DNA from 3 places in the Aeribacillus pallidus genome. Region 2 is predicted to be linked to each of the others. Evidence: riboswitches for the same ligand, from Rfam matches in the RefSeq annotation. Region 2 holds a riboswitch; each other region holds the start of a gene.

Region 1 (5,659 bases), on a different contig from region 2:
TTATATTTTTCACTTCGAGAATCAGCAGGTAGGATGCGGATAGTAAAATTGTATCAAATTGAACAAAGGAATCGCCAATCGGTAGCCGTAGATCATGAAAAATGAAGTATCGATCCTTTGAAACCTCTTTTAAAAAGTAGTCGATTGACTTCTCTCCTTCATATCCTGCACGTCTTTTCGCTAGCTCTTTTTCAATCAGTTCCCGTTTCGGATGAGCTGCCGGAAGCCTTCGTAGCAAAGCTTCATATTTTTGGAGAATAAGAGGAATTTTACGTTCTTTTTTTATCAAAAGCATCACTCCCATCAAAATAGAAATATCTGTAAAAATTATCAACTATCTTTTCACCTTAGTCAACGCCTGTCGAATTTTTACCCACTCAGAAACAAATTTGATGTACTAAATCTGCAAAATCAATAAACGGGTTACGGTTTCCTTGAATGTGATAAATGGCTTGGTTGCGGTGTTTTTCATAAATGGTGATAGGGAATGCTTCATGCCATTGGATGAGTAAACGAAGATCGATTTGTTCTAAGAAGCTTTTTTTGATGGCCTTTGGGTAGCGTAAAAGAAAGTACAGCATCGCTCGAGCAGCGGCGCCTTTTCCGTGTTCAGGTTCGAAGCGTCCATCTATGACGATCCCACAATGATTGCGGATTTTTTCTGTTGGTAATTCGGGTTGATAAAAAGAAAAGTCAGCATAGGGGTAATTGGACCTTCTTGAATTGCAAGCAGGTTGACAGACAAATAAATGATGCAAATCACCTTTCATTGGTTCACGTGCATGAAACCAAGATTGGGGAACAATATGTTCTGTATTATACTTTAGTTCCCTATCAATAATTTTCATTTTTTTCAATAAGGTAGAGCCCTTCTTTTTCACTTGTTTTAAAAGGGATTGGAATTGGACATACCTTTTTTGATTCGTTAAAAAGTCTTCCTGAATGAGCTTTTGCGGATCCTCTTTTTCCCCAGAATAAATACTTTTCACCGATCCATCCGGTTGCAAATCGACCCACGTATATAAATAGCGGTCTTTACTGATGGAATAAGGTAATTGGTTTTTATGCGTTGTTTTGACTAGTTCATGAAAAAGGTGAAACAATTCCGTCGCAGATTTATTTGGATGGCTAACATCTTTATAATAGGTTTGAATGTCTTTTATATCACTTTCTTCATTATAATAATGGGTAGGATCTTGCCGAACTTTCTCTTGATTTTTTAATAAAAGAAGCGAAGTGCGAAGACGATCGTTCACTTGCCTTTCTTGTTGTTCGGAGAAAAATTTCACCACTAATTGTTGCAGTTGTCTCTCCTCATTTTCCATCAATGGAATGCCCCCTTAATTAAACAAACGTTTATTTAGATCTTGGATTAAACAAACGTTTATTTAGACCTTGTCTTAAATAATTATTTCGCCATTTAGGATTTATTTCCTTTTTATCATCGAGGATAAAAATCCCCCTGCTAATCAGCAGGGGGATTACATTAACACCAGAATCCTTATTTTGATTTAATAAATCCGTTTTGTAATAACCAGTTCTTTGCTACCTCTTCAACACTTTTCTTTTCGAAATCTACTTGATAGTTCAAATTTGTGATCGTTTCATCGTCTAATTTATCTACAATTGGTTTTAATTCTTTTTCAAGATTTGGATGTTGTTGTAATACATCTGCACGAGTTGTGACCATACCGTTATAAGCAGGAAAGAAGGTTTTATCATCTTTTAAGGCTTTTAAGTTATACGCTTTAATTCTTCCATCTGTTGAATAGGCAACTGCTACATCCACTTCACCATTGCTTAATGCTTGAATAGGTAAGCCTGTCTCCATTTTTTTCACATTCTTAGATCCAAATTTAAAACCATATTCTTTTTCAATTCCTTTTAAGCCATCAGGACGGCTCGCAAATTCAGCGTTTGTAGCAAATGTTAATTTTCCAGGATTTTGATTTACGTAAGCAGCTAAATCACTAATCGTTTCGATACCAAGTTCTTTTGCTTTTTCTTCTTTTAATAAAAGAGCGAATGTATTATTAAAAGCAGCAGGACTTAACCAAATAATGTCGTTCTTTTCTTTATCGATTTTTGCAAGTTTTTCGTATGCTTGTTTTGGATCTGAAATCGTGTCTTGCTTTAAATAAGTCACTAACGCTGTTCCGGTATAGTCCCAATAAAGATCAATTTGATCATTTTCTAGAGCCTTACGAGATAGTTGACCTCCCATTTGGCCAGCTTCTTCAATTTGATATCCTTTATCTTTTAAATATAGAGCTGTAATTTTTGATAAAATGTAAGATTCTGTATGATATTTTGTCCCTACAACAATGGTATCGTCTTTCTTGTCATCTCCTGACGCTGTTTCACTATTTTTGCATCCGGTTAAAACAAACAAAGCTAGTAAAAAAATAAAGACGAAATAAAGTAATTTTTTCATGACGAGTACCCTCCTAAAAAAATAAATTTTAATTGATTGCAGATTGTCTTAAGCGAACTCCTTTTGACGTAATGAACCTTTCTATAAGACGTAAACTAGAATCTGCAATGATTGCCATTAAAGTAACAGGAACGGCTCCTGAGAGAAGATATGTACTATCGAGCATTTCAATACCTGTAAAAATATAATCTCCTAATCCTCCACCACCGATTAAATACGCTAAGGCAGCATTTCCAATATTCAGTACAACTGCTGTCCTAATGCCACCCATCATAGTTGGTAGGGCATTTGGAATCTCAATTCGAAATAGAATTTGTGTTGGTGTTAGTCCCATACCTTTAGCTGAATCCAACAACTGGTTATCAATGGATTTAATGCCTTCTACGGTATTTCGTAAAATCGGTAAGAGGGAATACATAAATAATGCAATAACAGCAGAATACAGACCGATTCCTAAAACTAACATAATAAGTGCTAAAACAGCTATACTTGGTACAGCTTGCCCGATATTAGCAAGATTGAGAAAAGCCCATTCAAACTTTTTGAATCTTTCTCTTGTTATAAAAATGCCAACAGGAATTGAAGTGAAGATGGCAAGTGCCGATGAGAGTGTAACAAGTTTCAGATGTTCAGAAAAAAGAACTATGAATTCATCTGGATAATCAAAAATAAGCTGAAAGTTCCCACTTTGATAGGCCCAAATAAGAAAAATAAGTGAACACAATAAGCAAATAAACTTAAAAAGATTTGACAAGATTTTTTTCTTCATAGTTCACTTCCTTTCTAATCGGTTTATGAGTAAGGCTGTGTAAAAAATGTTTAATATCTTGGCTATGAACAATCCCAACAGGTTGTTGTCCATTTATAATGATCGCTTGTTCATTTGAATTAAAAAGTAATTTTGATAACGCTTCACGCAGGTTTGTGTCAATCGAGATGGTTTCAGAAATTAAATGGTTTTCTACTTGTCGAACATAGCCTTCTTTCATTAAATCGGCAATTGTATAAAGGCTAAGTTGTTTGAATGTACGATCTTTCCCAATGAAATTTGCCACGAACTCATTTTTAGGAGAGAGCAACAGACGACTTGGAGTATCATATTGTATTAATTGCCCATTATTTAAAATAGCAATATAATCACCCAGCTTTATTGCTTCATCAATATCATGACTGACAAACAAAATGGTTTTCTTTACTTGTTTTTGAATTTTTAAAAACTCATCTTGCAAGTGAGTACGTATGACAGGATCTAGTGCACTAAACGGTTCATCCATTAACATGACTGGTGGATCAGCTGCCATTGCTCGAGCAATACCAATTCGCTGCTGTTGCCCACCTGATAATTGGTGAGGATATCTTTTGCGATATTCATCGGGATCAAGTCCAATCAATTCCATTAATTCACTAAATCGTTTCTGTTTTTGTTTGCTGTTCCATCTTAATAAAGTAGGTACAATCATCACGTTTTGTTCAATCGTCATATTTGGGAATAAGCCGTGATGTTGAATCACATAACCGATTTTCCGGCGAAGTTCAATTTCATTAAAATGATGAATTTCTTTTCCGTTAATAAAAATCTCTCCTTTTGACAGAGAAACAAGCCGATTCACCATTCTGAGTAAAGTGGTTTTCCCACACCCTGATGGTCCTAGTAACACAACAATTTTTCCTCTAGGTACAGATAGGTTAATGTCTTTTAGAACTGTGACATGTTTGTTATATATTTTGGAAACATGTTTAAATTCGATCATTGTATGTACCTCCGATAACTGTTCTATTTATCTCGTAAATTCATAGGGGTAAATCGTTTTTGTAACCATCCAAGTAGGCTGTCGGCAATTAGTGATATGATACAAATCAATAAACTACCGGCAAGAATCATATCTGGATGAGTTCTGGATATTCCTTGATTAATAAGAACTCCTAATCCACCTGCTCCAACAAAGGCAGCAATTGCCCCGATTCCAATATTTAATACAACCGCTGTGCGAATACCTGCTAACATGATAGGAAGAGCGTTTGGAATTTCCACTTTTAAAAGCCGCTGTACTTTAGTCATTCCCAATCCAATAGCTGCGTCTCGAATATATGGATTCACATTTTTTATTGCAAGGTATGTATTACGAATAATAGGAAGCTGTGAATACAAAACTAATGCGATAATAGCTGGTAGAAACCCAATTCCTTGGTTAATCAAGGAGAGAATCGGCATCATTAATCCAAAAAGAGCAATGCTAGGAATGGTCATAATCATATTTGTAACTTGTAGGACTGTTTCTGCTAATTCTTCATTTGTTGTCAACATAACACCTATGGGGACACCAATTGCAATAGCAATAACTAAAGACAAACCAACAAGCTGAAAATGTTCCCAGGTTAACGAAATAATCTGTTGTTGATTAGCGAATATATAATCCCAAAATTGTATAACCCTTTCCATATAGCTCCTCCTTTAATCAAATTTATGGCTCTTGTTCTCCCTTTTGAAATCTGTTGTTAGATTCAGAGTGAAATAGTCTTTGTTAAAATAAAAAGCCTCTTTCTGGAAAATAGAAAGAGGCTGAGAATGATCCTTTACATACACAAAGAAGCATTGTCATCCTTTCCTATCTTCCAAGCGTATTGCTTGCTGGAATTGGCACAGTATTCTATACAGAATCTGTTGCCGAGGATTCATCGGGCCAGTCCCTCCACCTCTCTAGATAAGAAATTATGCTTATATATTTAGTTGGTTTTAAAAACAATCAATCTTGTTATTCACTTGAACAAATAATCAAATAAATATATGATTTTATAAATTTCGTAACAATTTGATAATATTTACAATATACATACTATTTCGTTTTTCTGTCAAGCCCATTTGGGGATCGTAACAGGTTGGATCCTCTTAATTAAACAAACGTTTATTTAAACCTCGGCTTAAACAAGTGCTAATTATTATTTCGCCTTTTATGATTTATTTCCTTTTTATCATCGAGGGTTATCGTCTTAATAAAAAATAAACCCTAGTTAGGCTTGCATAAAAACCCCCCCTGCTGTCTGATATGATCCCCTTATAGTAGACAGAAAAAAGAAAGCACATTAATCTGTCTACTATGGAGGGGATTTTTTCTATGGGGAAAATACGAAAAACATATGATGTAAAGTTTAAAAAGAAAGCTGTGGATCTATATAAAAAAGAGGGCATGGGCTACAAATCGGTGGCTAAAGAGTTAGGGATTGATC
Region 2 (5,659 bases):
TTCAGGAAGCCATTTGTCAATTAGATTTATACTTTCAAGGAAAACTTGTACAGTTCCAGCTCCCCATACATTTCGAAGGGACCCCTTTTCAACAAAAAGTGTGGGAAGCGTTACAAGCGATTCCTTATGGAGAAACACGAAGTTACAAGGACATTGCCAAGATGATTGGAAATGAAAAAGCTGTCCGAGCCGTCGGCCAAGCAAATCGAAAAAATCGGTTGCCGATTATCGTTCCATGTCACCGAGTTATTGGAAAAAATGGTGCTTTAACCGGTTACGCCGGAAAAGAAGTGGAGAAAAAACGAATATTGTTACAGTTGGAAGGGGCTTTAAAGTAAGCCTCTTTCTTTTTATTTCTTGAACATTTCTGAAAAATATTTACAATTAAAATAATTTTTATTATCATCTAATTAGATATTTGTCAAATTAGATATATATCGAAATAGGAGGGGTGTTATGCAGCTAGGTAAATCTATTGCTTTTTTTAAAGCAATCGGGGACGCGACACGCATTCGAATTGTTACATTGTTGGCCAATGGTCCGCTACATGGTCAGGCGATTGCCGGTAAATTAGGTTTAACGGCACCAACAATTACGCATCATCTGCAAAAGCTCAAAGAAGTGAATTTAGTATTCCAACGAAGAGATAAAAACACGATTTATTACCATTTAAACCGTTCCGTCCTGTCGCACCACGGAATGGCGCTCCTCCAGTTAGCCAAACAAAAGGAGGAAAGAGATATGACGTCACTTGAATTGGAAAAGCAAAAAGTTATTCAAAATTTCTTTACACCAGAAGGGAAATTAAAGGCTATTCCAGCGCAGCGAAAGAAGAAATTAATCGTGTTTGAACACATCATTCGAGGACTAGAAATAGGAAGAAAGTACGAGGAAAAAGAAATTAATGAGTATATTAAGAGGTTTCATGAAGACTATGCGACCATTCGTCGTGAGTTCATCATTAATCATTACATGTATCGGGAAAATGGTATTTATGAATTGAATCCAAAAGAAATGTGGGCAACACTTGAATAAGTGAAGAAGGCTGACTTTCAAATAGAAACGTCAGCCGATCTTATAATTAATAAAATTCCGGACGCCGGTCTTGGAATACCGGAATTTTTTGACGAATGCGTTCTACATCATCTAGTTCAATCGTTCCATAGATGCATTGTTCTATTTCGCTTGCTTCAACAATCACTTCTCCCCACGGATTGACGATCATGGAATGGCCAGCAAACGTATTAGCAGAATCATTGCCTGCCCGGTTGCAAGCAATCACAAAACATTGGTTTTCAATCGCTCGTGCTTGAAGTAAGGTACGCCAATGGTCCAGTCGTGGTAAAGGCCACTCTGCTACGACAAAGATTGCTTTTGCTCCAAGTAATACATGTTTTCGAATCCATTCAGGAAAGCGAATGTCATAACAAATGACCCCAGCAAATGTCTCCCCATCTAAAGAAAACAGACCGTCTGTATCTCCACTCGTTAAAAATTTATGTTCGTCCATCAGTTGAAAGAGATGTAGTTTACTATAATGCTTCACTTCTTCCCCATCTCGATTGACGACAAGCAGCGTGTTTGAAATCGTTTCCCCTTTTTTAAAAGGAATCGAACCTGCAATGATATGAATACCATATATTTTTGCTAACTGTTGAATCATTTGCCGGACATCGGCACCTTCTTCTTGAACAATATTTCGCAATCTCGAAAGATCGTAACCTGTTGTCCAAAGTTCTGGTAAAACCAATATATCACAGCCTTGTTCGACGATTACAGGGAGACTTTCTTGTAATTTTTTTATATTTTCTTCTGGTTTTCCCAATTGGATATCCATTTGGAATAAAGCAAGTCGATAGTTCACTTTCTGTCCTCCTCATATTTTCTTCAAGTATGTTTAAAAAGTATAAAAATAATAAATTTTTGCTCTTTACATTTCTTAACAATCGTTATATCATGTTTCACTAGAAATGAAAAGCAAAAGAGTTACCTTGATTAAAATAGCGAATGGAATGTGAAGAAGGTGGAAAATTTGACTATTTATGAACCATCACAAATAATCCAACAATTACCGAAGCAATTTTTCGCTAATTTAGTGAAACAAGTAAGCGCAAAGGTTGCCCAAGGGCATGATGTCATAAATTTAGGCCAAGGGAATCCTGATTTACCAACTCCAGCGCATATCGTCGAAAAAATGCAAGAAGCGGTTCAAAATCCATTGAATCATAAATATGCACCTTTTCGAGGATTTGATTATTTGAAAGAAGCAGTGGCGACCTTTTACAAACAAGAATATGGGGTAAAGATCGATCCGAAACATGAGGTGGCTGTTCTTTTTGGAGGGAAAGCTGGACTCGTTCAATTACCTATTTGTCTATTAAACCCTGGCGATATTGCCCTTCTTCCGGACCCCGGGTATCCAGACTATTTATCTGGACTAGCGATGGCCAGAGCATCTTACGAGTTGATGCCTCTTCGGGAAGAGTCTCAATTTCTACCGGAATTTGATTTTATAAATCCTCATGTACTTGAAAAAGCAAAACTCATGTTTTTAAACTATCCGAACAATCCAACAGGGGCGACCGCTGATCTCAGCTTTTTTGAAGAAACGGTACGCTTAGCGGAAAAGCATCGAATTTGTGTTGTGCACGACTTCGCATATGGAGCGATCGGCTTTGATGGACAAAAGCCGATTAGCTTTTTACAGGCAGAAGGGGCGAAAGAAGTTGGCATTGAAATTTATACATTGTCAAAAACATACAATATGGCTGGCTGGCGGGTCGCTTTTGCAATTGGCAATCGCTCCGTCATTCAAGCTCTTGAGCAATATCAAGACCATATGTATGTGAGTCTTTTCGGTGCGATTCAAGAAGCTGCCGCCCACGCGCTTCTTTCCTCCCAACAGGCGGTGAGAGACCTGGTACAAACGTACGAAAAACGGAGAAATACGTTGATTGAAGCTGCTCATCAAATTGGCTGGAATGTAACTCAACCGAAAGGCACTTTTTTTGCCTGGCTGAATGTGCCGAATGGCTATACTTCTATGGAGTTTTTCCAATTGTTATTAGAAAAAGCTCATGTCGCTGTGGCTCCGGGAGTTGGATTTGGACAATATGGGGAAGGGTACGTGCGTGTAGGACTGTTAGCAGAAGAAAAACGACTAGTGGAAGCCATTGAACGAATGGATGCACTCCGTTTATTTAAATCGTAGCAATTAAGATAATTGGTGAAAAAAATATTGACAATTTTTCTAGGAGATGGCATAATTCGAATTAATTTAAATTATATGAAAATTGAATACGTAAGAATTTCTTATCAAGAGTAGGTGGAGGGACGAGCCCGATGAAACCCGGCAACCGACCGTAATACCATCGCGAGGTGGGGCGCTTAAGGCGCCGGATGTAACATCCGCAAGGCACGGTGCTAATTCTTGCAGCGTTATGCTGAGAGATAAGAAGATGGTGGATAGAAACGCAACCTCTTCTTATCGAAGAGGTTTTTTTATTTGATTTGAAAAAGGAGGAGCAAGATGTCCTATCTTATTGCTACTTACAAAATGAGGGGAAAGCCCGGTTCGTTTTTGAAAAAGGCCGAACAGATTGCACTTGGTATGACAGTTGGTTCTTGGACGAATTTACCTTTGCTTGAAAAAGAACAACTGAAAAAGCACAAAGGTGAAGTTCTTTCAGTGGAAGAAGTTGGACTTGAGAAAGGAGAGACAGAAAAAGTAACTGGTTATGTCCGAATTGGGTATCCTATCGTTAATATTACGACCGATTTTCCTTCCATCTTAACGACTGTGTTTGGGAAGCTTTCATTAGACGGAGAAATCAAATTAGTGGATGTATCGTTTCCGGATGAATTATTTCCGTCATTCCCAGGCCCGCGTTTTGGAATCAAGAAAATTCGAGAAGGGTTACAAGTATTGGATCGACCACTTGTGATGAGCATTTTTAAAGGGGTGATTGGCCGCGACTTACCATACCTGTTGTCGCAACTAAAAGAACAAGCGCTTGGTGGTGTGGACTTAGTAAAAGATGATGAAATTTTGTTCCAAAATGACCTTACGCCTTTTGAACAGCGGATTGTTGAAGGGAAGAAGGTGCTAAATCATGTGTATGAAGAAACAGGACATCGAACGTGGTATGCGGTTCATCTTTCTGGTCGGACAAAAGACATCATTGACCGGGCGAGACGTGCATCTGAATTAGGGGCAGATGTGTTGTTATTCAATGTATTTACGTATGGGTTGGATATTTTACAGCAGCTAACTGAAGACGATGAAGTGAACGTCCCAATTATGGCACATCCTGCTTTTAGCGGAGCATTGACTTCTTCCCTCATTTATGGTTTGTCCCATTCTCTTTTACTTGGAAAGTTGTTGCGCTATGCCGGAGCAGATTTTTCCCTCTTTCCATCTCCATATGGTTCGGTTGCGCTCAAAAAAGAGGAAGCGCTCCACATTAGAGATGAATTAGTGAAAAATCACGTGTATAAACGTACATTCCCGGTCCCATCGGCAGGGATTCATCCCGGTTTGGTACCTGCTCTAATCCATGATTTTGGGTATGATCAAGTCATTAATGCAGGTGGTGGCATCCATGGTCATCCACAAGGAGCACAAGGAGGTGGAAGGGCGTTTCGACAAGCGATAGAGGCTGTTTTGCAAAATAAGCCGTTACAGGAAGCAGCAAATGAGCATCCAGAATTGCAAGAAGCGTTATCCCTTTGGGGGACAGTGGAGGTGACATCATCATGAGTTCTATAGCTATATTCTGTGATTTTGATGGAACGATTACTGAACAGGACAACATAATCTCCCTCATGGAACAATTTGCCCCTTCTTCTTGGGAATCGTTAAAAAACGCGGTGCTATCCGAACAAATGTCCATACAAGAAGGAGTTGGAAAAATGTTTTCCCTTCTTCCTACGTCACTAAAAGAGGACATTGTTCAATATTTGTTAGAAAAAGCTACGATTCGTGAAGGGTTTGCTGAATTTGTTCACTTTACCAACAAACGTAATATTCCCTTCTATGTTGTAAGCGGAGGTATCGACTTTTTCGTGAATCCGTTACTGTCCCCTTATAAAGGGATTACCAACATTTATTGCAATCGAGGAAATTTTACTGGAGATACGATTCGAATTGAGTGGCCGTATCCATGTGATGACGATTGTTTAGGTGGGTGCGGTTGTTGTAAACCGTCCCTTATTCGTTCCATTAGTCAAAATTCAACCTACAGAGTAGTTATTGGCGATTCCATCACCGATTGGAAAGCTGCCCAATTAGCCGATTTTGTTTTAGCGAGAGGATTATTGTTAGAAAAATGTAGAGAGCATGAGCTTCCTCATGCCCCGTTTGAAAATTTCTTTGATTGTATTTATGTTATTGAACAGTTGTTGGAGGTGAACATATGACCATCTTTCAAGAAAAATGGAACGAGTTAGCTGATATCAAAGATGAATTAGCGGAACGGGATTGGTTTATGGGGACAAGTGGAAATTTGTCTATCAAAGTGACGGATGACCCTCTCTTATTTTATGTAACAGCAAGCGGTAAAGATAAGCGCAAGCGGACCGATGAAGACTTTTTACTCGTCAATGAATTTGGAAAAGCGGTCGAAAAAACGCATTTACGTCCATCAGCAGAAACGTTGAT
Region 3 (5,659 bases), on a different contig from region 2:
TACCTTTCCGAAAGGGTATGTACTCCATACCATCGTCATTAATGCTTGCCGACAAGCCGGTTTTTCTCCGATCATCTCCTCGGAAGGAGAAGATTTAGACGCAATCAAAGGACTGGTATCAGCTGGAATTGGGGTAACCCTTCTTCCAGAAAACACATTTTATGACACGATGCCTCGCTACACGGTCAAAATTCCGATTGACATGCCCCAAGTGAAACGAAATGTTGGGGTCATTTATTCTACTCGCCATAACCTCGCTCCGTCTGTTAAAGTGTTTTATGATTTTGTTAAACAATTTTTCTCAAGGTTGCAGCAGTATCAATAAAAAAATACACCCAACATAAAGGGACAGGTTGTACTGTCTCTTCTTAAAGGCTCTACCCTAAAATAACTGTGGATAACTTTTACTGTTATTTCATTCATCGGTGTTCCAATGGCAATTGGCATGAATGTCTGTTAAACGATACTGTTGATATTTATACATTCCGCTTGTGGCGGACGCTTTCCGCGGGCAAGCCGCAAGCCGCTTCCCTCGCTCAAATAAGGGTCTTGCCTGGCTTCTTGTTCCCGCTGGAGTCGCCGCCTTTCGCTTCATGTGTTTAACTTGCTAAAAATCAACTATGACATATAACATAGCCTTCTTAAAAGAAAGAAAAGATAAAAATAAATAGTTTTCTTTACCCGACTACCCCTTTTTTATTTCTCTTATTTATAAAAAAATTTTTCCTTTAAATCACAACCATGTAAGCGTTATCTTGAAAAGGAAATAAAAAACACTTATTGACAATGATTTACTTAGATATTAAGATTGATATCAAATTCAATACGAAAGACCGCTTATCAAGAGAGACCGAGGGAACAGGCCCGATGACGTCCGGCAACCTCCTGATCATAGGAACGGTGCCACATCCTGCAGAATGGCTTCCATTCTGAAAGATAAGTCGTGTACATAGATACCGATGCCTCTTTCTGAATGGAAGAGGCATTTTTTGTTATTTTCGTAGTTATATAAATTTTTTGATTGTTAAAACATCTCAAACCGAATAGGAGTGAGCAATTAGATGATTGCGATTAAAGACTTAGTAAAAGTGTATACGACCAAACATAAACAAGTCGTTGGTGTCGATCACGTTTCGTTAACCATCAACAAAGGAGAAATCTTTGGCATCGTTGGCTATAGCGGTGCAGGAAAAAGTACCCTATTGCGCTGCATAAACCTTTTAGAACGGCCGACGTCGGGAAATGTCATCATCGATGGAGTCGATTTAACGTCTTTAAATGAAAAGGAATTGCGTCAAGCCCGATTAAAAATAGGGATGATTTTTCAGCATTTCCATCTTGTTAGCTCGAAAACAGTATTCGAAAATATCGCCTTTGCCTTAAAAGCGGCGAAAAAATCAAAAAGTGAAATTGAAAAAAGAGTAACGGAACTGTTGGAGATGGTTGGTCTTCTGGATAAACGAGATGCCTATCCTTCCCAATTAAGTGGTGGACAAAAACAGCGTGTCGGTATTGCCCGAGCTTTAGCCAATGAACCATCTGTTCTTTTATGCGATGAAGCCACATCAGCCCTTGATCCAAGTACGACCAAGTCGATTTTGTCCTTGTTAAAAAAGATTAATCGAGAACTTGGCATTACAATCGTGTTAATTACCCATGAGATGGAAGTCGTGAAAGATATTTGCGACCGGATTGCTGTGATGCAGGATGGAAAAGTCATTGAATTAGGCACCGTTTATGAAATTTTCACCAATCCGAAAGAAGAATTAACCAAATCGTTTATCGAAAGTGTGATTCAATTTGACCTTCCGGAACACCTGTTACAAAAACAGACTGGAACGATTGTCAAAATACAGTTTAAAGGGGAGATCGCGGAACAGGCCGTTGTTTCGGATATGCTGCAAACATTTAAGGTGAGAGGAAATATTTTGCACGGGAAAATTGAGTACATTCAAGACTTACCATTAGGGATTTTTATTATGGAACTAACCGGCGATCCTCAAGAAGTTCAAAAAGCCATTGAATATATTTCTCATCGAACAAGTGGATTGGAGGTGATTGGAAGTGCTGCTTGATTCATTGCTAAACTTACTACCTGAATTAAACAAAGCGTTTTTAGAAACTCTTTATATGGTAGCCATTTCTCTTTCCATCGCCTGTTTACTAGGTCTACCATTAGGAATTTTGTTATTTGTCACCGACAGGGGGCTGTTTTTAGAAAATAAGACCATCCAATCAACCCTCGGATTTGTCGTCAATATGGTTCGTTCCATTCCGTTTGTTATTTTACTAGTGGGCCTTTTACCATTAACGAAACTCATCGCCGGAACCACGATTGGACCGACGGCTGCTTCTGTTTCCTTGTCCGTCGCAGCGATTCCGTTTTTTGCGAGAATCGTAGAAACGTCGTTGCGGGAAATTGATAAAGGCGTTATTGAAGCAGCGGTTGCGGTTGGGGCGACGCCATGGATGATTATAAAAGATGTACTCCTACCTGAAGCCCGTCCTGGAATTATGCATGGCCTTACCATTACCACGATCAGTTTAGTAGGATATTCTGCTATGGCTGGTATTGTAGGTGGTGGAGGAATTGGAGACTTAGCCATCCGCTTCGGGTATTACCGCTACGATAATACCGTAATGATTACGACAATTGTCATATTAATTTGTCTTGTTCAACTCATTCAGTTTCTTGGCGACCATATCGCTCGTCTAGTAGATAAGCGATAATAACGCTAAAAAATAAATCTATTGCATTACATATCCTAGGGGGTACAGACATGAAAAAATTTTCGATCATTCTCATTTTACTTTTATCGATTGGACTTCTAGCTGCTTGCGGAAGCAACGAAACTTCGTCGAATGCAGCCGAGAAAAAAGAACTTACCATTGGAGCGACATCCGGTCCTTACAGTGACATGGTTCGTAAAGCGATTCAACCGATTTTGGAAAAGAAAGGCTATAAAGTCAAAGTCGTTGAATTTAGCGACTACATTCAGCCGAACTTAGCGCTTGCAAATGGTGACTTAGACGCGAATCTGTTTCAGCATAAAATTTATATGGAAAAGTTTGCTGAAGAACATCATTTAGACCTATCGGAAGTGATTATCGTTCCGACGGCTCCGATGGGAATTTACTCTCATAAATTTAATTCATTAGACGAAATTGAAGAAGGTAGCGAAATTGCGATTCCGAACGACCCAACAAACTTAGCACGAGCTCTATTAATCTTACAAGATGCCGGACTAATTACTCTTGATTCATCCGTAAACCCATTAACGGTTTCAGAAAAAGACGTAAAAGAAAATGTAAAAAACCTACAATTTAAACCAATTGAAGCTGGCCAGCTGCCTCGGGCTGTAGAAAGTGTGGACTTAGCGGCTGTTCCAGGAAACTACGCGTTAGCGGCTAAAATGAATTTACTTGATGCCCTTGAGTTAGAGAACATGCCAGATGACTACCGAAATCGCGTCGTCGTTAATACGAAAGATTTAGACAAACCATTTGTCAAAGACATTAAAGAAGCCGTTGAATCCGAGGAGTTTGAACAAGTCATCGATAAAGATTTCCAAGGCTTCGGAAAACCGCAATGGATGTTAAATCGAAAATAAACTTCCTTTAGCGAAGCGCCGCATGGTTGCGGTGCTTTCCTTATCTTTATAAACAATTAAGGAGTGATTCGATTGGACCTGTTAGAAGTGCGTGGTGCACCGAATGATTATGTATGTGAAAGCGGAGTGATCCAGCACCTTGAACCATTCCTGAAAAGATATGGTTTTACGAAAGCTTTTGTCATCTGTGGACAGAGATCATGGAACGCCGTTGAACCTTATTTCCCGAAAGACCGAACATTATCTTATTCCTTTTTTCGTTATCATGGAGAATGTTCTCTATCAGAAATCGAACGGTTATCCTCCCATTGTATCGATTATGATGTCATCATTGGAATTGGCGGTGGAAAAGTACTCGATTTAGCAAAAGCTGTCGCCAATCAAGTACGATTAGACGTCGTATTAATACCAACACTCGCATCGACGTGTGCCGCTTGGACCCCGTTGAGCGTTATTTATGATGATAACGGAACTTATGTAAGATACGATATCTTTCCTAAATCCGCTACGTTTGTTTTAGTTGATCCCAACATGTTGTTACATTCACCTGTCGCCTACCTCCGAGCAGGTATAGCTGACACGTTAGCGAAATGGTATGAGGCCGATTGTATCATTCGGCAACTCCCATGCCCTCCCCTTTCCATAAAAATTGCGCACCAAACAGCGTATTTATGTAAAACAACATTACTCGAACACGGTCCAAAAGCTATCAACGATTTATTAGAAAAGCGTGACTCGTTCTCCTTTCGACAAGTAATAGAAACGAATATCATGGCCGGGGGGATGGTTGGTGGATTTGGTGATCGATATGGACGAGTAGCGGGAGCTCATTCTGTTCATAACGGGCTAACAAAAGTATCATCTACTCATCATTTACTTCACGGAGAAAAAGTAGCTTACGGCATTTTGATTCAGCTAGTTATCGAGAATAATTGGGATGAAATCCACAGGCTTCTCCCCTTCTATCAAGCGTTACAGCTCCCATTTACATTTCAACAGCTTGGTTTACCGAATGAAAAAGAAGTCTTACACACCATTGCCGAGGCCATTGTTCAACCAGAAGAGTCCATCCATTTAATGAATGTCCCTATCAATAAAGAAACAATGGTGGAAGCTTTTTATCAACTAGAGGAATTTGCTAGTAATTATAAAAACAAGGAGAGACATGCACTTTAGAAAGTGGGGTTTCTCCTTTTTTTATACCAAAATATTAAAAAACGTAATTTTGCGCCAATTAGCCAATATTACCTTTTTGTGGACTTGCCCATATGAAATAAAGATATCCCAAGAATGCACGTTCATGTTTGTGAATGATTAAATTGGATTGCTTGACAATATCTATGATATCCCGATTTTGATGACATCCAATAGCTTTAACGGCAAAATCATCAAGTTTCATTTGAATCCATGCCAGTGCCGGGACGGAAAATAGTCCATGCTCCATAAGTAATACCTGACCATCTTCCTTACACCATTGACTAAAAAGATTTAAAACCTGAATTGGATCTTTATAACTACATAAAGAACCCGATGATACAATGGTATCAAAGGAATTCTCAGGAAAGTTCAGACTTTCTACATCGGATAGCACAAATTCAGCATTAACCCCATGTTCAATGGCTGCTTCTTTCGCTTGTTCAATCATTTTAGGACTGAAATCTACTCCTACGTACTCTATGCTTTTCGGAAAGAAAGCAAAATTCATTCCAGCTCCAACAGCTACTTCAAGAGTTTTTCCTTTGACAGACTGGAACATTTTCTTCCGCCATATATTTTGTTCCTGTTTTTTACGTTTTTTTGCGTATTTAGAAGCCTGTTTGTTGAATTTTTGTATTAATTTTGTTTTTTCCATAATCCAAAACTCCTCCTGAAACTTAACATATCACTATATTTAAGTACGTGAAATTGAACAAACTGGTTCCTTTTTCCACGTTATAGAATCTGCCTTTAATGTTGTAAGTTGTAAATTAACAGCTCCCCTGCTCCCCGTTTTTCTCCAACCACTCCCATTCCCCCTAGTTGATTCATTACATAATTGGACTTCATTA

The links. Region 2 has a riboswitch for S-adenosylmethionine ahead of ABES52_RS01370 (2,3-diketo-5-methylthiopentyl-1-phosphate enolase). Riboswitches for the same ligand answer to the same signal wherever they lie in the genome.
Region 1: linked by a shared signal. The riboswitch ahead of ABES52_RS11770 (ABC transporter permease) and the one ahead of ABES52_RS01370 (2,3-diketo-5-methylthiopentyl-1-phosphate enolase) in region 2 are both predicted to bind S-adenosylmethionine.
Region 3: linked by a shared signal. The riboswitch ahead of ABES52_RS13095 (methionine ABC transporter ATP-binding protein) and the one ahead of ABES52_RS01370 (2,3-diketo-5-methylthiopentyl-1-phosphate enolase) in region 2 are both predicted to bind S-adenosylmethionine.

The regions. Positions count from the first base shown of each region.
Region 1 is NZ_JBCNBW010000052.1:47,065-52,723, forward strand. It holds gene ABES52_RS11745 (nuclease-related domain-containing protein) at 1-289, opposite strand, end outside; gene ABES52_RS11750 (endonuclease I family protein) at 378-1,325, opposite strand; gene ABES52_RS11755 (ABC transporter substrate-binding protein) at 1,502-2,434, opposite strand; gene ABES52_RS11760 (ABC transporter permease) at 2,463-3,203, opposite strand; gene ABES52_RS11765 (ABC transporter ATP-binding protein) at 3,172-4,185, opposite strand; gene ABES52_RS11770 (ABC transporter permease) at 4,209-4,874, opposite strand; SAM riboswitch class I at 5,038-5,143, opposite strand; partial or broken gene ABES52_RS11775 (transposase) at 5,548-5,659, shown strand, end outside.
Region 2 is NZ_JBCNBW010000005.1:558-6,216, reverse strand. It holds gene ABES52_RS01390 (methylated-DNA--[protein]-cysteine S-methyltransferase) at 1-338, shown strand, start outside; gene ABES52_RS01385 (DUF2087 domain-containing protein) at 457-1,035, shown strand; gene ABES52_RS01380 (carbon-nitrogen family hydrolase) at 1,082-1,864, opposite strand; gene ABES52_RS01375 (pyridoxal phosphate-dependent aminotransferase) at 2,024-3,211, shown strand; SAM riboswitch class I at 3,310-3,457, shown strand; gene ABES52_RS01370 (2,3-diketo-5-methylthiopentyl-1-phosphate enolase) at 3,530-4,759, shown strand; gene ABES52_RS01365 (2-hydroxy-3-keto-5-methylthiopentenyl-1-phosphate phosphatase) at 4,756-5,418, shown strand; gene ABES52_RS01360 (methylthioribulose 1-phosphate dehydratase) at 5,415-5,659, shown strand, end outside.
Region 3 is NZ_JBCNBW010000060.1:5,135-10,793, reverse strand. It holds gene gltC (glutamate biosynthesis transcriptional regulator GltC) at 1-325, shown strand, start outside; gene ABES52_RS13100 (hypothetical protein) at 416-595, opposite strand; SAM riboswitch class I at 835-943, shown strand; gene ABES52_RS13095 (methionine ABC transporter ATP-binding protein) at 1,062-2,075, shown strand; gene ABES52_RS13090 (methionine ABC transporter permease) at 2,065-2,730, shown strand; gene ABES52_RS13085 (MetQ/NlpA family ABC transporter substrate-binding protein) at 2,781-3,611, shown strand; gene ABES52_RS13080 (iron-containing alcohol dehydrogenase family protein) at 3,684-4,787, shown strand; gene ABES52_RS13075 (class I SAM-dependent methyltransferase) at 4,846-5,463, opposite strand.